DNA from 4 places in the Martelella sp. AMO21009 genome. Region 1 is predicted to be linked to each of the others. Evidence: riboswitches for the same ligand, from Rfam matches in the RefSeq annotation. Region 1 holds a riboswitch; each other region holds the start of a gene.
What was found. Region 1 has a riboswitch for thiamine pyrophosphate ahead of thiM (hydroxyethylthiazole kinase). Riboswitches for the same ligand answer to the same signal wherever they lie in the genome.
Positions count from the first base shown of each region.

Region 2: it holds a riboswitch for thiamine pyrophosphate, as region 1 does, so the genes downstream of both, thiB (thiamine ABC transporter substrate binding subunit) here and thiM (hydroxyethylthiazole kinase) in region 1, are expected to answer to the same signal.
Region 3: it holds a riboswitch for thiamine pyrophosphate, as region 1 does, so the genes downstream of both, V6766_RS19400 (ABC transporter permease) here and thiM (hydroxyethylthiazole kinase) in region 1, are expected to answer to the same signal.
Region 4: it holds a riboswitch for thiamine pyrophosphate, as region 1 does, so the genes downstream of both, V6766_RS22205 (TRAP transporter large permease) here and thiM (hydroxyethylthiazole kinase) in region 1, are expected to answer to the same signal.

Region 1 is NZ_JBAKFR010000003.1:69,852-74,854, forward strand. Features, by position in the region: gene V6766_RS04625 (CoA-acylating methylmalonate-semialdehyde dehydrogenase) at 22-1,518, shown strand; gene V6766_RS04630 (hypothetical protein) at 1,671-2,432, shown strand; TPP riboswitch at 2,477-2,571, shown strand; gene thiM (hydroxyethylthiazole kinase) at 2,614-3,408, shown strand; gene thiE (thiamine phosphate synthase) at 3,399-4,037, shown strand; gene thiD (bifunctional hydroxymethylpyrimidine kinase/phosphomethylpyrimidine kinase) at 4,034-4,849, shown strand; gene V6766_RS04650 (c-type cytochrome) at 4,960-5,003, shown strand, end outside.
Region 2 is NZ_JBAKFR010000002.1:109,404-114,406, reverse strand. Features, by position in the region: gene thiP (thiamine/thiamine pyrophosphate ABC transporter permease) at 1-465, opposite strand, end outside; gene thiB (thiamine ABC transporter substrate binding subunit) at 1,126-2,136, opposite strand; TPP riboswitch at 2,173-2,271, opposite strand; gene V6766_RS02725 (FKBP-type peptidyl-prolyl cis-trans isomerase) at 2,500-2,937, shown strand; gene V6766_RS02720 (glucan biosynthesis protein) at 3,312-4,931, shown strand; gene V6766_RS02715 (hypothetical protein) at 4,915-5,003, shown strand, end outside.
Region 3 is NZ_JBAKFR010000023.1:4,633-9,635, forward strand. Features, by position in the region: gene V6766_RS19375 (5-(carboxyamino)imidazole ribonucleotide synthase) at 1-130, shown strand, start outside; gene ykgO (type B 50S ribosomal protein L36) at 258-383, shown strand; gene V6766_RS19385 (hypothetical protein) at 452-1,045, shown strand; gene V6766_RS19390 (hypothetical protein) at 1,052-1,255, opposite strand; gene V6766_RS19395 (ABC transporter substrate-binding protein) at 1,411-2,352, opposite strand; gene V6766_RS19400 (ABC transporter permease) at 2,383-3,138, opposite strand; TPP riboswitch at 3,205-3,306, opposite strand; gene V6766_RS19405 (sugar porter family MFS transporter) at 3,521-4,849, shown strand; gene V6766_RS19410 (lysine-2,3-aminomutase-like protein) at 4,952-5,003, opposite strand, start outside.
Region 4 is NZ_JBAKFR010000034.1:32,421-37,423, reverse strand. Features, by position in the region: gene V6766_RS22215 (GumC family protein) at 1-885, shown strand, start outside; gene V6766_RS22210 (lytic murein transglycosylase) at 1,171-2,169, shown strand; TPP riboswitch at 2,257-2,359, shown strand; gene V6766_RS22205 (TRAP transporter large permease) at 2,525-4,321, shown strand; gene V6766_RS22200 (TRAP transporter substrate-binding protein) at 4,336-5,003, shown strand, end outside.

The sequences.
Region 1 (5,003 bases):
AGCAACACCGGAGGAATACCCATGAAATCCATTCAGCATTTTGTCGGCGGCAAGCCGTTTGCGGGAACCAGCACCCGCACCGTGCCGACCTATAACCCCGCCACCGGCGAGCAGAGCGGCGAGCTGTCGCTGGCCAGCACCGCCGATGTGCGCGCCGCCGTCGAGGCCGCAAAGGCAGCGTTCCCGGACTGGGCGGCGACCACGCCGCTGCGCCGCGCCCGCATCCTGAACAAGTTCCTGTCGATCCTGGAAGACCGGATCGACGAGATGGCGAAAGTCATTACCGCAGAGCACGGCAAGGTCCATTCCGATGCGCTTGGCGAAATCCAGCGCGGCATGGAAGTGGTCGAATTCGCGACCGGCGCCCCGCAGCTTCTGAAGAGCGAATATACCGAGAATGTCGGCACCGGCGTCGACAGCTATGCGATCCGCCAGCCGCTCGGCGTCGTCGCCGGCATCACGCCGTTCAACTTCCCGGCCATGGTGCCGATGTGGATGTTCCCGATCGCGCTTGCCGCCGGCAACTGCTTCGTGCTGAAGCCGTCCGAGCGCGACCCCTCCGCCTCTCTGTTGATTGCCGCATGGCTGAAGGAAGCGGGCCTCCCCGATGGCGTCTTCAACGTCGTCCAGGGCGACAAGGAAGCCGTGGATGCGCTCCTGAACGACCCGGATATCGAGGCCGTCTCCTTCGTCGGCTCGACCCCGATCGCGCGCTACATCTACACCACCGCAACCGCCAACGGCAAACGCTGCCAGGCGCTGGGCGGCGCCAAGAACCACATGATCGTCATGCCCGATGCCGACATGGACCAGGCCGCCGATGCCCTGATGGGCGCCGCCTTCGGTTCCGCCGGCGAGCGCTGCATGGCGATTTCGGTCGCCGTACCTGTGGGCGACGAGACGGCGGACAAGCTTATCGACAAGCTGAAGCCCCGCATCGCAGCGCTGAAGGTCGGCCCCGGCACAGATCCGGAAGCCGATATGGGCCCGCTGGTGACGGCGGCCGCACTCGAGCGCGTGACCGGCTACATCAACTCGGGCGTGGAAGAAGGCGCCGAACTGGTGGTCGACGGTCGCGATCTGAAGCTGCAGGGCTACGAGAACGGCTATTTCGTCGGCGCGACCCTGTTCGACAAGGTCACCACCGACATGAAGATCTACAAGGAAGAGATTTTCGGCCCGGTCCTCTCCGTCGCCCGCGCGAAGAGCTACGATGAGGCCGCAGAGTGGATAAACGACCACGAATTCGGCAACGGCACGGCGATCTTCACCCGCGATGGTGACGCCGCCCGCGAATTCGCTCACAAGATCAGAGTCGGCATGGTCGGCGTCAACGTGCCGATCCCGGTTCCGATGGCGTTCCACTCCTTCGGCGGCTGGAAGGCCTCGCTGTTTGGCGACCACCACATGCATGGCCCGGAAGGCGTGCGCTTCTACACCCGCCTCAAGACCATCACCCAGCGCTGGCCCAAGGGCATCCGCGCCGGCGCCGAATTCTCGATGCCGACGATGAAGTAATATATAAACGTGACCTCCGCGTCCTGAGTGCGCGGAGGTCACGTGTTTCTGCGGTTGCTCCACGTCTTTCTACATTTGGTTACCAGTGTTAACCTGTCACTACTTTTACGGGTGTCCCGCAGGAACCGGTGGGTATTATGATTCGATTGTTGATGGCCTTCGCGGCGTGCAGCGTATTCGCCTGTGAAGCCTCTGCATGGTTGTTCGAAACGCATCCGCAGCCGACAAGACCGGAAATGACGTTCGAGGAATGGGAATTCGCGACCACCGAACTCGACTACAATCCCCGCATTCCCGATTGCGGTGATTATCTGCGCGGGCACTACGAAATCTATGAAAGACGCTATCCGGCATTCGCAGAGGCGGGAACAGAAGAGGCGCGCTATGAACTCTGGCGCGAATACATCCAGACAGACAGTGCTTTCGACGACCTCAATACCTGCATGACCCTGCCATATGTCATGGCTATGTTCCAGCTGGCAGGCGAGCTACGCATTGACAGCGACCTTATCTATTGCGGCCGTTTTTCCCGTAACCCGGAGACGGAGGGCGAAGTCGAATTCGCTGGACTGATGGAGCGCCTGCAAGACGCGGCGAAAAGAGGCAGCGAGGCGGCCCTTCTCTCATTTCTCATCACCGATGATGGCGAGGGCCTGACTCCTTTGAACCCGGACGTCCTCTACTATCTCCGTGCAAGCCTTACGGGCACGCAGACGGCCGACGAGCAGCGCCTCTTCGATGAAGAATTCATCTACTGGCATCGCGCCTGGAACCAGGACAATCTCGCCGCCCAGCTTTCACCCGAGCGGAAGCGTTTCGTCGAGCAGGCGGTCAAAGATCGCGATCTTGCATCCGTTCTGGCGACCACCGGGCCCTGTGGCGACACCGCGTGGCGCGATCCTGCACCGGAGTAACGCCGCCTCTTTCCGAAGCGACTTTTTCTGTTATAACAACGCCACTAGAGCGACAGGGGCGTCCGTGACAGCGGGCTGAGATGTACCCTTGGAACCTGATCCGGATCATGCCGGCGGAGGGAGTCACTCGGGTTTTCGCTTCGGCTCCCGAGTTCCTCCGCGACGAACAAGGAGGAAGCTGATGGCGGATATCGCCCCCATTCTTCAAAAGATGCGCGCGGACGCGCCGCTTACCCAATGCATCACCAATTATGTGGCGATGAACATCGCGGCCAATGTGCTGCTTGCCGCCGGCGCTTCCCCGGCCATGGTCCACGCCAAGGAAGAAGCCGGTGAATTCGCCGGCATCGCGTCCGCCGTCACCATCAATATCGGCACGCTTTCGCCCGAATGGCTTGCCGGCATGAAGGCGGCGATCGAGACGGCGAATGGCAAGCAAACGCCCTGGGTATTTGATCCCGTCGCCCATTTCGCCACCGGCTTCAGAGCCAGGGCCGCACGCGAAATTCTCGACCTCAGCCCCACGATCCTGCGCGGCAATGCTTCCGAAATCCTCGCCTTCTCCGGCGCCACCAGCGCCGGCAAGGGCGTCGATGCCGGCGACAGCGTCGCCGCCGCTGAAGAGACGGCGAAGGCGCTCGCCCGCGAACGCAACATGGTCGTGGCCGTCACCGGCGAACGCGATTTTGTGACCGATGGAAGCCGCGTCGCCCGCATCGGCGGCGGCTCGGCGCTGATGCCGCGGGTGACGGCGCTCGGCTGCGCGCTGACGGCGCTTGTCGGCGGCTATGCCGGCGCATGGCGCGACGACGCCTTCGGGGCCACGGTCGCGGCGCTTGCCCATTACGCGGTGGCCGGCAGCCGCGCGCATCGAAAGGCGGAAGGCCCCGGCTCGTTTCAGGTCCATTTCCTCGATGCGCTTGCCGCCGTGACACCCGAAGCGCTTGACCTTGAAGCGGAGATTGAATGGCCATGAAATTCGACCTTTCCCTCTATCTCGTTCTCGACCCGGACCTTTGCGGCGACTATGGCATGGTCGCCACCACCAGGGATGCCATTGCCGGCGGGGCGACCATGGTGCAACTCCGCATGAAGCACGCCACGACCCGCGAGCGCATCGATATGGGCCTCGCGCTGAAACAGGTCACGGCCGGAACGCCGTTCCGCCTGATCATCAATGACGACGTCGAGGCCGCCATCGCGATCGATGCCGACGGCGTTCATGTCGGCCAGGAGGATGCCCATCCGCGGGAGGTGCGGGAAATGATCGGCGACGACAAGATTCTCGGCGTTTCCGTCAATGGCCTCGACGTCGCGCGCGCCTTCGATCCCACCGGCATCGACTATATCGGCGCCGGGCCGGTGTTCGCCACCAGCACGAAATCCGACCATGCGCTGCCGGTGGGTTTTGCCGGCCTTTCCTCGATGATCGACCTTTGCGGATTGCCCGCGGTTGCCATCGGCGGGTTGAAAGGGGAGCATGTGGCGTCCACATTCAAAAGCGGGGCCGACGGGATCGCCGTCGTTTCGGCCATTTGCGGCCAGCCCGACCCATATCAGGCGACGGCGGATCTTGCCGAAGCCATCCGGAAGGCGAAGCAATGATCGCAAACATCCTCTCGATCGCCGGTTCCGATCCCTCGGGCGGCGCCGGCATTCAGGCCGACCTCAAGACCTTTTCCGCGCTTGGTACATACGGCATGGCCGCGCTCACCGGGCTGACGGCGCAGAACACGCGCGGCGTCACCGGCGTGCACGAGGTTCCCTCGGCCTTCGTCGCCGAACAGATCGCCGCGATCTTCGATGACGTGAAGGTCGACGCGATCAAGATCGGCATGGTCGTCAACGCCAATATCGCCGTCACCATCGCCGACAGCCTGCGCCACCATGTGGAGGTGCCGGTCGTGCTCGATCCGGTCATGGTCGCCAAGGGCGGCCACCGGCTGCTGCCGGAAGATGCCATCGAGGCGCTGAAGGAGCACCTTATACCGCTTGCCGCCGTGCTGACGCCAAACCTGCCCGAGGCCGCCGCCCTGCTCGATGCCGATACGGCTACCACCCGCGATCAGATGATCGAGCAGGCGACCGCGCTGAGAGGCCTCGGCGCGCAGGCGGTGCTGCTGAAGGGCGGCCATCTGGAGGGATCGGAAAGCCCGGATCTGCTGGTCACCGCCAATGGCCATGAATGGCTGGAGGGCGCGCGCATCGATACCGCCAACACCCACGGCACCGGCTGCACGCTTTCAAGCGCGATCGCGGCCGAGATCGGCAAGGGCGTTCCGCTTTCGGAAGCGGTTGCGAATGCCAAACGCTATGTCGTCGCCGCGATCGCGGCCTCGGACAGCCTCCATGTCGGCTCCGGCCATGGGCCGACCCATCATTTCCATGCGCTGTGGGGCGAAGTCACCAAAACGTGATGCCGTCGACCCGCAGTCAGCCGCCGTTCATCTTTTCTACGCTAATCCTGCCCCTAGCTTCCAAACAGAGGCTGCGTATACTGCTGCCTGAGCAACGAAGGAGGCTTTGGATGAAAAACGGATTTATGATCGCCGGCGCTGTCGCGCTCTGTCT
Region 2 (5,003 bases), on a different contig from region 1:
CAGGCGGGCGGCGAGCGGCAGGTTGAAATAGACATGGGCCAGCAGAATGCCCTGCAGGCCGTAGATCTGGAGCGGCCGGCCGAGGCCCGCCAGCGTCAGCAGATCGTTGAATATCCCCTGCCGGCCCCAGATGCCGATCAGTCCCAGCGCGCCGATCAGCACCGGCAGGCCGAGCGGCACCGCCATCAGCCGCACGATCCAGAGCCGGCCCGGAAAATGCGGCCGCCGCGCCAACGCCAGCGCGACCGGAATGGCCAGCGCCACCGAAATCAGCGTCGACAGCGTGGCCTGCCACAGCGTGAAACGCAGGATGCGCCAGACATAGGGCTCGTCGAACACCGCGATAGAAGCCTGCAGCCGTCCGAAGCCGGAGAGCGCGACAATGGCGATGGCGATAAAGCCGATCACGCCGGCGAGGGCTGCGATGCCGTAGCCATAGCTGCGGCGGCGTTCGGAGGAGGACATCAGCACGGGGCGGCCCTCTCGCTCAGGCGCAGGCGGGCGGGTGGGCCCGGCGGCGTCTGGATGGGAAAGCGGCGAGCCGCCGTGGAGCCAGCCCACGGCCTCGGCTATAAAGGAGTGGGTCTGTTGCATGCAGGTGCGGCGTCTTGCTCCCAATATTCTCTCCCGCTGGCGGGAGAGATGCCCCGAAAGGGGCAGTGAGGGTGGCGGGGCATTTCAAATTGTGAGAGCGGTCGCGGTGATAGGCTCCCCCCTCACTGTCGCTGTCGCGACATCTCTCCCCTCCGGGGCGAGAAGGTTTGGGGGCTATGCGGCATGGTTCGCCGCAGTATGCTGGAGGTGAGGCAATGTCACGCACCCACCGCTCAGCCAGCCCACCACCTCGCCTATAAAGGAGCGGGTCTGTTGCTTCGGGGCGCGGCACCTTGCTCCCAATACTCTCTCCCGCTGGCGGGAGAGATGCCCCGAAAGGGGCAGTGAGGGTGGCGCGGCATCTCAAAACGTGAGGGCGTTCGCGGTGATAGACTGCCCCCTCACTGTCGCTGTCGCGACATCTCTCCCCTCCGGGGCGAGAAGATTGGGGGGCTCTGCGGCGCGGTTCGCCGCACTGCGCCAGAGGCGAGGTAGCCTCGCGCCCTCGCCTCACCGCCGGACCTATCGCTCTCACCGCGCGCTCATGGCGTTCAGCCATTCGTCGATCCATTTCTGGCGGTTTTCAGCGACGACGTCGGGGGCAAATTGCAGGGTCTTTTGCGGCTTCACGGCGTTTTCGAAGGCGGCGGGCAGCGGCTCGCTGGTCGCGGCCGCCGGCATCATCCAGTTATGGGTCGGGATCGCGTCCTGGAAGCCGGGGGTCAGGATGAATTCGAGGAAGGACCTTGCAAGGTCGGGATCATCGGCCATCGTCGTCATGCCGGCGACCTCGATCTGGATGTAAAGCCCGTCCTTGAAATCGATCGCCCTGTAGCGGTCGCTCCCCTCCTCGATCTCGTGATAGGCCGGCGATGTGGTGTAGGACAGCACCATAGGCGCCTCGCCGCTGGTGAACAGCCCGTAGGCCTCCGACCAGCCCGGCGCGACCGTCAGGATACGGTCGGAGAGTTTTTCCCATTGGGCGGCGGCGTCATCGCCATAGACCGATTTCATCCACAGCAGCATGCCGAGGCCCGGCGTGGAGGTGCGCGGATCCTCGATCACCAGTTTCTGGTCGGCGGGGCCGTTCACCAGTTCGTCGAGCGTTGTCGGCGGGTTGTCGATGCTTTCGGTGTCGTAGACGATGTCGAACCAGCCGTAATCGAAGGGCACGAAGATATCATCGGAAAAGCCGCCAGGAATATCGGCCGCCTCGGTCGAGACGCCGGATTTGGCGAAGAAGCTGGTTTCCTTCGCCTCGTGGATGAGGTTGTTGTCGAGGCCGAGAACGATATCGGCCGGGCTCGACTGGCCTTCGAGCTTCAGCCGGTTGAGGAGCGCAACGCCGTCCTCGACGCTGACGAATTTCAGCGTGCAGTCGCAGGTCTTCTCGAAGGCGTCCTTCACCACCGGCCCCGGGCCCCATTCGGCATCGAAACTTTCATAGGTATAGACGGTGAGGACCTTGTTCTCCTGAGCGCCCGCCGGCAGCGCCGGAAGGGCCGCAAGCGCGAGAATGGCGATGGTCGTGCGATAGGTCATGACGCCTCCTTGTGTTCGGTAACTGAGGGGAAAACGGCGTCCTGCGCGTCTAATCCCTCCGCCGGTGCTAGCCGGATCAGGTTCTTCGGGTTGGCTCAAAGCCTCTCAGCGAAAATCGCACCCCGTTAGAGCTGACCAAACACCTATCGCGGCGGTCCCGGCATTTCAAGTGGCGCGCGATTTGAAAAAACGGCCCGGAAGCATTAGGTAAAGGGCTTGTCCGGCGCGCCGGACGAAAAGTCGGTCGTCATGCGAAATAAAGTGTGTCGGCTCATCCTTCAGGGGCGAAAGCACTCTGGAAAACCGAAAACGGCGCGGCCGATCTCGGCCAGCGTGCAGTGTTTCAAGGAAGGAGCACACGAGATGACAGAAGCAAAAGCGGGCGATACCGTTCGTATTCACTACACCGGAACCCTTAATGACGGTTCGACCTTCGACAGTTCCGATGGCCGCGAGCCGCTGGAATTCACCGTCGGCGCCGGCCAGATCATTCCCGGCCTCGACCGCGAGATCGCCGGCATGAATGTTGGCGACAGCCGCGACGTGAAGGTCGATTCCAGCGAAGCCTATGGCCCCCATGACCCGCAGAAGGTGCAGGTCGTGCCGCGCTCCGCCATGCCGCAGGAAGTGGAAGTTGCCCCCGGCATGCAGCTTCAGGCGCGCACGCCAGATGGCCAGACCGTGCCGCTGATCGTGACCAAGGTCGAGGAACAGGAAGTCACCGTTGACGCCAATCATCCGCTCGCGGGCCAGGATTTGAATTTTGCGGTGGAACTGGTCGAGATCGTGAAGGCCGCCTGATCAGGGCCTGCCGCACGGGTTTTCCGACTATGTGAAAATATTGCGGCGCGAAGGTGGCACATTGCCATGATTTTGCCATTCTTTGGCTGAATGGCTTTGCTAATAATGGGCTGGTACGCAAAAGTGTGTGTCAGCCCTTTTTGGTGAGCCATCCTCATGCCGGATTCCCGGAACGTCTATTTTATCGATCGAAAATATTCTTCTTCAGCGATGGAACCGAAACGGGCCTGCCTCGTTTGTGACTCGTCCGCGCCCGTCTGGCGCCGGGCATTCGCGCAACCGCGCCTGCGCGCTTCCGGCGGGCGAAGGGAATGAGTATGCTGCTCTGCACCATTTCATTTTATCTATCCATTTAAAGCCAACGGGATTTACGCATGAAGAGACGAACCTTTCTGGCCCAGACCGCGGTCGGCGCGCTCGCTCTTTCGGGGGTGGGCGGCAAGGCCTTCGCGCAGCAGGCGGTCGAGCCGGGAAAGATGCCGGAAGCCAACGCAACGGTCGAGGCGTCAGCGCCGCCTCCTGACGCGTTCAATTTCGACACGCTTACCGAACAGATGAAGGCCAAGGCCGGGGAGGCTTACGAGGAGCCCTCTCAGGAGGTCCCCGAACCGTTCCGGGACCTTCAATATGATGATTACCGCGCGATCCGCTACGATCCCAACAAGGCGATCTGGCGCGACCAGTCCGATTTTCAGCTTCAGGCCTTCGCGCTCGGCTGGCTGTTCAAGACGCCGGTTGATATCTACGAGGTCGCCGACGGCGTTGCGCAGAAGCTCGAATTCACCGGCGATGACTTCATCTACCGCGCGCCGCTGGACGTCGAGCAGTTCCACGGCGTCAAGCTGCCAGGGGTCGCGGGCTTCCGGATCAACTATCCGCTGAACCGGTCGGAGGTCTCCGACGAGCTGATCTCGTTCCTGGGTTCGTCCTATTTCCGCGCGCTCGGCCAGAACAATCTCTATGGCCTTTCGGCGCGCGGCCTTGCGATCAACACCGCGACCAGCCAGGGCGAGGAGTTTCCGCGCTTTTCCGCCTTCTACATCATGCGGCCGGGCACGGAGAAGGACAAGATCACCGTTTTTGCGGCGCTTGATGGTCCGAGCGTGACCGGCGCCTACCGTTTCGTGATCACGCCGGGCAAGAATACGCGCATGGATGTCACCGCGCGACTCTTTTTCCGGAACGATATCGAGCGTCTCGGCGTTGCCCCTATGACTTCCATGTTCCTGTTCGGTCCCGCCAACCATCATGCCTTTGATGATTATCGGGAGCGGGTCCACGACAGCGAGGGTCTCAAGATCGTGCGTGCCGACGGCACCGAGCTTTGGCGCAATCTGCAGAATGCCAAGACGCTCGCCAATTCGTTCTTCGGCGAAACCAATCCGCGGGCGTTCGGCCTCTACCAGCGCCATCGCGCGTTCGAGGATTACCAGGACGCCGAGGCCCATTACGAGCGGCGGCCGTCGCTTCTGGTGGAGCCGGCCGGAAACTGGGGCAAGGGTACGATTTCGCTGGTCGAGATCCCGACCGATAAGGAAGTCAACGACAATATCGTCTGCTTCTGGCAGCCGGAAGCGCCCGCCAAGAAAGGCGGATCGGCCGAGTTTGGCTACCGGCTGACCTGGGGCGCGATCGAGGAAGACCAGGCCCGGCTTGCCCGCGTCATCGATATCCGCAGCGGCGAGGGCGGCGTGTCCGGTGTGGCCAATGACAATGACGACGTGCGCAAGCTCGTGGTCGATTTCGCCGGCGGCCCGCTGGATGACATGGCGGCCGGCTCGGAACTGCAGGAACGCCTGCACATTACCAATGGCGAGGTCGCACATTCCACGGTCTCGGCGATCAGAGGTCAGGGAGTCTGGCGTCTGGCAATCGATATCAAGCCCGCCGGCGATGCGCCGGTGGAAATTGTCGGGGCGCTGACGGACGGCAGCCGCGACGTGAGTGAAATCTGGTTATATCAGTGGAGAAAAGGCGATGACCAACCAAATTGACGGGTCGGATCAGCACATGGAATTCAGCCGGTTTCTGCCGGCGGCCGCGCCGCTTCCCATGCCCGAGCAGCT
Region 3 (5,003 bases), on a different contig from region 1:
CGATATGGACCGGATTCCGGAGTGGATGACGACCGAAGGCGCGCTCGTGCATCTCTATGGCAAGGCCGAAACCCGGGCAGGGCGGAAAATGGGCCATGTCACCGTGCTGGAAAAGCGCCGCGACGGTTGACTTGGCGGCGATCATTCGCTAGGTAGCGGCCACTGACGGGCGCGCTTTTTCAAGGCGCGCCTTTGAATATCAATACTGACCGCCTTTACTGATCAGTCGAGAGCGGCACAAACAGCGGATCGAAAACATGAAGATCAAGAATTCGCTCAAGGCGCTCAAGTCCCGTCACCGGGAAAACCGTCTGGTGCGCCGCAAGGGCCGGGTATACATCATCAACAAGCAGAACCCGCGCTTCAAGGCCCGTCAGGGCTGAGAAAGTCAGCGCATTATCTGTTTGAATTTTCGCCATGACGGGATACCATTCCCGTCATGCGCTTTTCCGTGTCTGCCATTCTGATCCTCGCCGCCCTGGCCATTGCCGGCCCGCTGCCCGCGTTTGCGCAGGGCAATGCCGCGGATGAACAGATTTCCGAAATGCCCGACTCGGTTGTCGAGGCCGATCCGCTGGACAGGCTTTATGATCGCCTGAAACGCACAAGCGACGCCCGGCAGGCGGCGGATCTCGCCCGTCAGATCGACGAATATCTCGATCGCTCGCCAAGCGCCACGGTTTCCCTGCTGATCGAATGGTCGGATGATTCGGAGAATAACGGCCGCACTGCCGCCGCGCTCGATTTCCTGTCGGAGGCGATCGCGCTGAGGCCGGACGAGGCAGCCCCCTACCGCAAGCGCGCCGTGCTCCATTACACCCATGGCGATCTCGAACGCGCCATGGACGATATCCGCACATCGCTGTCCTTGGAGCCGCGCGACTTCGGCGCGCTCGGCCTGATGGCGACCATCCTCGACAGGACCGGGCGGCAGGAGGCCGCGGTTGCGGTCTGGCGGCGCTATCTCGAATTCTATCCCGCCGACCGCGATGTCGCCGCTTTTGTTGAAACCACGCTCAATGAGCGGGCGGGCAAGCGGATTTAGCCGATTTCAAAAATGCATGACGTGGCGCAGCACCCGGTAGAGCAGGTGGAGCGCGAGCAGCGCGGCGCCGGCGGCCAGGACGAGGTGGGAGAGCGGGGTCAGGAGACTGCCCTCGATGGTGCCCGCGACGTCGGGATATTGATAGAGCAAGATGCGGATGGTGAGGCCCGCAAGCCCGACCACCACCAGCACAAGGCCGGCAAGTTTCATGATCCGATCTCCTGTCGTGAAGGGATAGAGATCGGTCTTTGGATGGCGGTATCGCCGCAATTGTCGTCACAAAAGACCGAAACAGCGAGGCGGCATGCGCGCCGCCTCTTTCAATTCTTTATAATGTGCTTTTGTGGCGATTTAAGGCCGGTCTGTTATTCCTGCGACAGTGAGACCGAGATTGTATCGACCGGCGGCGCTTCGGAGATCAGCCCGTTTTCCGCCATGAATGCGCCGAAACGCTCGTAGCGTGCGGCATCGGAGGCGCCGGGGCGCTTGGCGAAGCGGACGACGGATTCGGCGAAGGCCTGACGGTTCAGTTCGTCGTCGAGATCGGGATAGGCCTTGGCAAAGCTCACCCATGCTTCCTCCGGATGGTTGACGATGAAGACCGTCGCCTTTTCCACAGCTTCGAGGAAGCGCGGCAAGCGATCATCGTCAAGCATGTCGCTGCGGGTCACGTAAATCAGCTCATCATAGACCGGCACGCCATGCTCTTCCGGGAAGAAGGCCTTGCCCTCGTGGCCGGCGATGCGCATCTGCGGCAGTTCGATGTTGCGGAACGAGCCGATGGTCGCGTCAACCTGGCCTGACAGCAGCGACTGGGTGAGCGCGAAGTTGACATTGATGAGCGTGATGTCGTCCCTGGAGAGGCCCGCGTTCTCCAGCATCGTGGCCACCACCGCATCCTCGATGCCTGCCACCGAAAAGCCGATCTTCTTGCCCTTCAGGTCGGCGACGGATTTGATCGGTCCGTCTTTCAGTACCGTCAGCGTGTTGAGGGGCGTCGAGACCAGCGTGCCGAAGCGGACGATATCGATGCCGGCCTCGTGGTCGAGATAAAGATTGGGCTGGTAGTGGATGCCGATATCGACCTTGCCGGTCGCCACCATGCGCGGCACCATGGACGGGTCTGATGGCGGCAGCAGTTCCACATCGAGGCCTTCGTCGGCGAAATAGCCGTTCTCCTGGGCTACCACCAGCGGCCCGTGGTCGGGGTTCACATACCATTCGAGGATCACGTCGAGTTTGTCGGCGGCGCTCGCCAGCCCGGGAGCCAGGGCAAGAGCGGCGACGAATGCGAGTTTCTTCAGCATGTCATTCTCCTGTTTATCTGAGCCGGCCGCTCAATCCTCATGCGACCAGCGGGTGAAGAAGGGAGCGGCGAGATCCACCGCCTTTCGAAACAGCACGGCCTCGAGCGCAAGGATCAGCATGGCGGCGAACACGGTGTCGCTCTGCATGCGGGCGTTGGCCTGGACCATGAGAAAGCCGAGCCCGCCGGCAGACCCAACCCATTCGCCGACCACCGCGCCGAGCGGGGCGAGGGGGGCGGCAATGCGGAGGCCGGAGAACAGATGCGGCATCGCCAGCGGCAGACGGATATCGCGTAGCATCTCGAAATGGTCCGCGCCATCGAGCAGGGCCGCAGCCACGATTTCCGGATCGGTGCGCCTCAACCCGTCGGCGAAGCTGGAGGCGACGGGGAAGAAAACGATGATCGTCGTCATCACCACCTTGGAGGCGATGCCGAAGCCGAACCACAGAACCAGCATCGGCGCGATCACGAACACGGGAAAGGATTGCAGAACTACCAGAACAGGCCAGATGAACCGTCCGATGCGGGGAAAGGCGGCAATGAAAATCGCCGCCGACGCGCCGAAGATCGCGCCCATGGCAAAGCCCGCCAGGATTTCCCTGAGCGTCACCAGAGCTTCCCTGAGCAGCATCGCATGGGCGGTCTGGAATTTTGCCAGCACGGCAAGCGGCGGCGGCAGGATATAGCGCGGCAGCTCGCCGAAAACGATGATCGCCTGCCAGAGCACAAGAAGCCCGGACACGATTGCGAAAAAGGTGAGTGCCGCTGAGAGAGTACGCTTCAATCCCGCTCTCCCCGGCTAAACCGGGCAGCGGAGGCGTCAATAGAGGCTGATTTTCTGGGCGTGTCGCTCAAGACCAAACTCCGTTCCTACGCCGGCATAACCCGGATCAGGTTCAAGGGTTCGGCCATCGGCCATCTCAGTGTCACGGACACACCCCTCGGATGCGTCTTCTATGCCGCGCGCCGGCGCGCCGGTCAAGGGGCTCGGCGGCGAAGTCGGGAACGCCGCTAATATAAACGCTAAGGTCCAAAAGGATTTGACAACGGATGCCGTTTCGACTTTCAACTTTTGGTATAAGGCCGTTTGCGGTTTTCAGCGACGGTTCAAAAACGGGGTCACAAGAGGGGAAGGCGGCAGCCGCCGCCCAAGCGGAGGAAAACCCATGCTCATCGCCATCGTCATTGTGGCAGCGCTGTTCGGCATGCTCTTCGGTTTCGACCAGGGCGTGATTTCCGGCGCTCTGCCGTTCATCAAGCAGGATTTCACGGTTTCGCCCTTCATGGAGGGCGTCATCACCTCGGCCGTGCCGCTCGGCGCGGTGGCGGGCACCGTGCTGGCCATGGTCACCACCGATCGCTACGGGCGTAAGCCGATGCTGATCCTCGGCGCGCTGATCTTCCTGGTCGGTTCGCTGATTTCCGCGCTTGCCTTCAACCAGTATGTTCTGACACTTGCCCGCCTTCTGATCGGCGTCGGCATCGGCGCCTCGGCAATGACCGCGCCGATGTTTCTGGCGGAAGTCGCGCCGGCGCGCATTCGCGGCACCATCGTCTCCGCCTTCCAGTTGATGATCACCATCGGCATCATGGTGTCCTACATGTCGGATGCGGCCTTTGGCGGTTCGGGCGACTGGCGCTGGATGATCGGCGTCGGCGTGTTCCCGTCGATCGTGGCGCTGATCGGCATCCTGCTGTCGCCGGAAACACCGCGCTGGCTGACGCTGAATTCCAATGCCGACAAGGCGCGCGATATCATCGCGAAGCTGCAGCCGGAATCCTCGCCCGCCGAGGTCGACGAGATCATCGCCGAGATCAAGGAGAGTGCCAAGGACGAGGAGGCGACCCCGGCCTGGAGCACCTTCCTGAAGCGCGGCATCCTGCCGGTGACGAGCTTCGCGATGATCGTGTTCGTGCTGCAGCAGCTTTCCGGCATCAACGCGATCATCTACTACGCCCCGGAAATCTTCAAAAATGCCGGCTTTTCCGGCACCACGACCGATCTTCTGGCCACCGTCGGCATCGGCGTCGTCAATGTCGCGCTGACCGTCGTCGCGATGTATCTGGTGGAAAGCATGGGCCGGCGCAAGCTCTTGATCCTCGGCTTTATCGGCACCGCAGCGTCGATGGCGCTGGTAACCGGCGCGACGATGATGGATGTCGCGGCAACGCCCTATCTTGCCATGATCGGCATCTTCGCCTTCATCGCCTTCTTCGCCGTCAGTCTCGGCCCGTTGCCCTGGCTCTATATGGCGGAGCTGTTTCCGCTGCGGCTCAGGTCGCGCGGCATGGCGCTCGCCTCCGTCGCCAACTGGTTCTTCAACTTCCTGGTGGCGCTGGTGTTTCCGGATCTTTTGGCGGGCATCGGCATTGTCGGAACCTTCGCGATCTTCACCTTCTTCTGCGTGGTCGGCATCGTCTACGCGATCGCCGCGGCGCCAGAGACCAAGGGCATTACGCTGGAGGAAATCGAGGCGCGCACCGTCGGCGCGTGAGGGCGGCAGCGCCACCCCTCCAAACGAAGCGATCCTCGCCCTGGCCTTCGCTGAGGGCGAGGCGAAACGGAGATGACGCAGCCGGCAGGGCCAGACTGGCGCTCACCGCCAGTCGGAATAGGAATGTTTTCCGCCCCGGTAATCCGTGACGTCG
Region 4 (5,003 bases), on a different contig from region 1:
AAGAGCCGGATCGTCCTTCTTGCCGGTCTTGTGGGGCTTGTTTTCGGTGGCCTGCTCAGCCTGCTGATCGAGATGCGGAACAGAACCTTCAAGTCATCGCAGGAACTCGAGGAACTGGCCGGCTTGCCGGTCGTCGGCATGTTGCCTCTGGTGCCGGCGAAACACCGGAGCGATCTCTTCCACTACCTTCAGACGCATTCGACCTCACCGTTTGCCGAGGCGATACGCAATCTCAGAACGTCGGTTGTGCTTGCCAATCTCGACAAGCCGCCACAGGTGATCATGCTTTCGTCTTCCATTCCCGGCGAGGGTAAAACGACAAGCAGTATCGCTCTGGCGCTCAATTTCGTGAGCATGGGCAAGAAGGTTCTTCTGATCGAAGGCGATCTGCGGCGACTGACCTTCCAGCAGTATTTCGGCAATTCCAGAACCGACGCCGGTCTGATCTCCGTGCTTTCGGGCAAGCAGACTCTGGAGGAAACCGTTTTCCACAGCGAAGGGCTGGATCTCGATGTTCTTTTTGGCGAACGCTCGCCGAAAAATGCGGCCGATGTTCTTTCATCCAGGAAGATGGATGAGCTGCTTCGCGAGGCTCGTTCAAAGTACGACTTCATCATCGTCGACGCGCCGCCGGTGCTGATCGTGCCCGATGCGCGTGTTCTGAGCCAGTTCGTCGATGCCATCCTCTTCGTCGTCAAATGGGATTCGACCCACCATCACCAGGTCGAAGAAGCGATCCGTTCCTTCGAGGAAGGCAAGATCGAGGGGTTGGTCCTCAATCAGATCGATCCGAACGGATTCAAGCGCTATGGCTATAATTACGGCTATGGCTATGGCTATGCCGCCCACTATGGCGACAAGTATTACGATACGGACGACGACTAGCGCCTTGCCAGCCCCTGTTGCACAGCGGAGAAAACCTTTCGCCGCTGTGCTTTCGCATCTCCATAAAATAGACGCAAGCGCGTGCTCTTTCGGTCAGGAGGCCGATGCGCTAGGTTTGCGCACGAATGGAGCGGGGTTATCTGTATGTATCTGACGCGACGCGTGTTTTCTCTTGGGGTGATTGCCGCGACGCTTTCAGCGTGCACGAACAGCTCGGTTGGCAGTTTTTCTTCCGTCGCCGATCCGGCGATGCGGCCGGTGGCCAATTCTGAGTGGAACGCGTGGGTGGCTGGCTTCAAGCAGCGGGCGGCGGCGCGCGGGATTTCCAACGACACGTTGACGGCGGCCTTCGCCAATGCCGGATACACGCCGGGGGTCATTGAGCAGGACCGCAACCAGACGGAATTCAAGCGCACGCTGGAAGACTATCTGGCCATTGCCGGCTCCGATGAGCGGATCGCCAAGGGGCGCGCCAATTATGCCCGCTACCGCGATGTTCTGGAGCGGATCGAGGCGACCTATGGCGTCGACGCCAATGTGATTGTCGCCATCTGGGGCCTGGAAAGCATGTACGGCGAACGGCGCGGCAGCATTCCGGTTGTGTCGTCGCTTTCGACGCTGGCCGTCGAGGGGCGGCGCGGTGCTTTCTTCGAAAGCCAGTTGGTCGGGGCGATGCGGATCCTGCAGAACGGCGATATCACGCCCGAACGGATGACCGGAAGCTGGGCCGGCGCCATGGGGCACACCCAGTTCATCCCCACCTCCTATCTCGGCTATGCCGTCGATTTCAACGGTGACGGGCGGCGCGATATCTGGGAGGCCGACCCGACCGATGCGCTTGCCAGCACCGCGAACTATCTTGCCCGCTCGGGTTGGCGGAAAGGTCAGCCCTGGGGCGGCGAGGAGGGCTCGCTCGGCGCTGCCGTTGATGGCACCAGGATACAGCCGCAGGCGGGCGGTCCGGTCTTCGTCGTGGGGCACAATTTCAACGTCATCAAGCGCTACAACAATTCCACCAATTATGCGCTGGGCGTGGGATATCTCGCCGACCGGATCGCGGGCGCCGGCCCGCTCAGGGGCAGTTTTCCCGATGACAGTTACGGCTTCAGCGCCGACCAGCGCAAGGAGCTGCAGTCGCGGCTTTCGGCGGCGGGCTACGATGCCGGCACCATCGACGGCGTGTTCGGCGACCAGACCCGCGCCGCGATCACGGCCTATCAGCGGCAGAACGGGCTGAATGTCACGGGCGAACCGTCCATGGCTCTGCTGCAAAGGCTTCGGTAAAACCCGTTGGCAAGTTGTCTTGCGTTGCCGCCAGACGCCACGTTTCCGGCATGCCATTGACAGCGCCCTAAAAGCCGGACAAAACCTGACTATTCCGAGGGGTGCATCCTGCGATGCTGAGACGGCGGTGAGCCGGACCCTTGAACCTGATCCGGGTCATACCGGCGTAGGAACGGAAAATCTGGCCGCTCTGCCATAACCTTTCTCTTCTCCGCCGGTCTCCTTGATTGCAACATCCTGGGGATCGCATCATGAAGTCTTGCCGTCCAATGCCATGCGCGGGCCGCCGATGGTCCAGCCGTCCGAACGGCTGTTTTGAGACAGGCGTTGCCCGCGAACGGCATCGTCCATGCCCATGACGGCGGTCCGCAGCACCGCCGGACGGTTTGCGGAGGCACTGGAAGCCGCGCTCGGCCTGCTCGCCGCCGTCATCCTGATGGCGATGCTCGCTCTCGTCGTGGCGGGCGTCGTGTTGCGCTATGTCTTCCACACCGGCGTCGTCGGCATGGAGGATCTGGGCATCTGGCTGAATATCGCGCTGATCTCGGCCGGCCTGCCGCTTACCCTTTCGGGCCCGCTGTCGATGCGGCTCGATGGTCTTGCACGGCTGCTGCCCGATCGGGCATCTGGCCTGCTCGCTGTCGTTGCCGATGGCTTCAGCGTCGTCGCGGGGCTGATCCTGTGCCTCGGCGGCCGTGAGGCGATCGCCTTGCTTGGCGGAATGTCGCCAACGCTCGGGGTTCCGGAATGGGTGCGCCTCGCCTTTCCCGCAGCGGGCGGGCTGGGTCTGCTCGTGCTGCTCTGCCTGCGCCGCCTGGAGCGGTCGAACGGCGCACGGCTAATCTTCGGGTTCGCGCTCGGCGGGTTTCTTTACTGGGCTGTCGGCCGGTTCGCGATCGATATCACCCTGCCGGCCAGCCTGCCGCTCGCGCTGGCCGCCGCGCTCGGCCTCATTTCCGGCGCGCCGCTTGCCCATGTGTTTCTGGCGTCATCCTATGGCGCGATCGCCTTCGGGGCGTTGCAGACGGAGCAGGCGATCATCGCCAATACCGTTGCCGGCATGTCGAAATTCCTGCTGCTGGCGATCCCGTTCTTTCTGCTTGCCGGCGCGTTTCTGAAGCTCTCGGGAGCGGCCGGCAAACTCGTGGCGTTCGCGGCCTCGCTCGTCGGTCATTATCGTGGCGGCTTGGCGCAGACGACGCTGTTGACCGGGGTTCTCTTCTCAGGCGCGTCCGGTTCCTCGGTCGCCAATGCTGCCTTTGCCGCCTCGACCTTCCATCCAGAACTGGTGCGCCACGGCTATCCGCCCGCCCGCGCCGGCGCGCTTGTCGCGGCCTCCTCGGTTCTCGACAACGTCATCCCGCCCTCAATCGCCTTTCTCATTCTGGCGACGGCGACCAATCTTTCCGTCGGCGCGCTGCTTGTCGGCGGGCTGTTTGCCGGCCTTCTGATGGCGGCGTTTCTCGCCGTCGCCATAAGGCTCGCGATGGGGGCCGCGAGCGGCGCGCCGCCGGCTTCGGCCAAAATGCGCAGGCGGGCCGGGATCGCGGCCCTACCGGCCTTCGGCCTCGGTCTGATCGTGGTGTTCGGCATTCGCCTGGGCATTGTCACGACGACGGAGGCGGCGGGCCTTGCCGCCCTTTACACGCTGATCCTGGCGGCAACGTCCCGCCGCTCCGGTTCCAGCATTGTCGCCGCCTTCCGCCAGTCGGCGGCAGAGGCGGCGGCGATCGGTCTCCTGATCGGCGCGGCGGCCCCCGTCGCCTTCCTGCTCGCGATCGATGATATCGCCGGTCTGGTGCGCCACCTCGCCGGCCTGTTCGGGGGCAGCGCCGTTGCCGTTCTCCTGCTCGCCAATGGGATCCTGCTGATTGCGGGCCTGGTGATGGATATCGGGGCGGCGATCCTGCTGCTTGGCCCTGTGCTTCTGCCGGTTGCCGTTGCCGCCGGGATCGATTCGATCCGTTTCGGCGTCGTCCTCGTCGTCAATCTGATGATCGGCGGGCTCACGCCGCCGGTCGGCATGCTGGCCTTCGTGGTCGGCGGCGTCACCGGCCTTCCGCCGGAAAGCCTGTTCAGGGCGATGTGTCCTTTTCTTCTGGCGCTTCTCGCAGCCCTGTTCGTCCTCATCCTCTTTGCCGTTCCCGTATGAAAGGTTTGTCTGCCATGACTACGCTCAACCGTCGCCATCTCCTGAAAACAGGCGCCGCGGCCGCCGCAGTGCTTGCTGCGCCCGCCTATCTGCGAACCGCCAGCGCCGCCACGCGCGATGTCGTCATCGCCTCGCTCCTCGGCGAGGATAAGCCGGAAACCATGGTCTGGCGCTTCTTCGCCGATGCGGTCGAACAGCGGCTTCCGGGCCGGTTCCGCTTCCGGATCGTGACCAATGGCGCGCTCGGCGGCGAAAAGCAGGTGGCCGAGAATATTCGCCTCGGATCGGTGCAGGCGAGCCTCTCCACCATTTCGGCGCTTTCGGCCTGGACGCCGCAATTGCAGTTGCTCGACCTGCCTTTCCTGTTTCGCGATGCCGCGCATCTTCGCGACGTCGTCACCGGCCCGGTCGGCGACGACCTCTCGGCCCGGCTTGCGCAAGAGCAGTTCATCGTCGGCGGTTTTATTGATTACGGGGCCCGCAACCTGCTGGCCAAGGAGGCGATAACGCGGCCCGGAGAGATGGAAGGCAAGACCATCCGCGTCATCAACACCCCGCTCCACACGCGCCTTTGGAGCGCCTATGGCGCGACGCCGGTCGGCATCCCGATCACCGAAACCTATAACGCGCTCGCCACCGGGGTAGCGGATGCCATGGACCTGACGAAATCGGCCTATGCCGG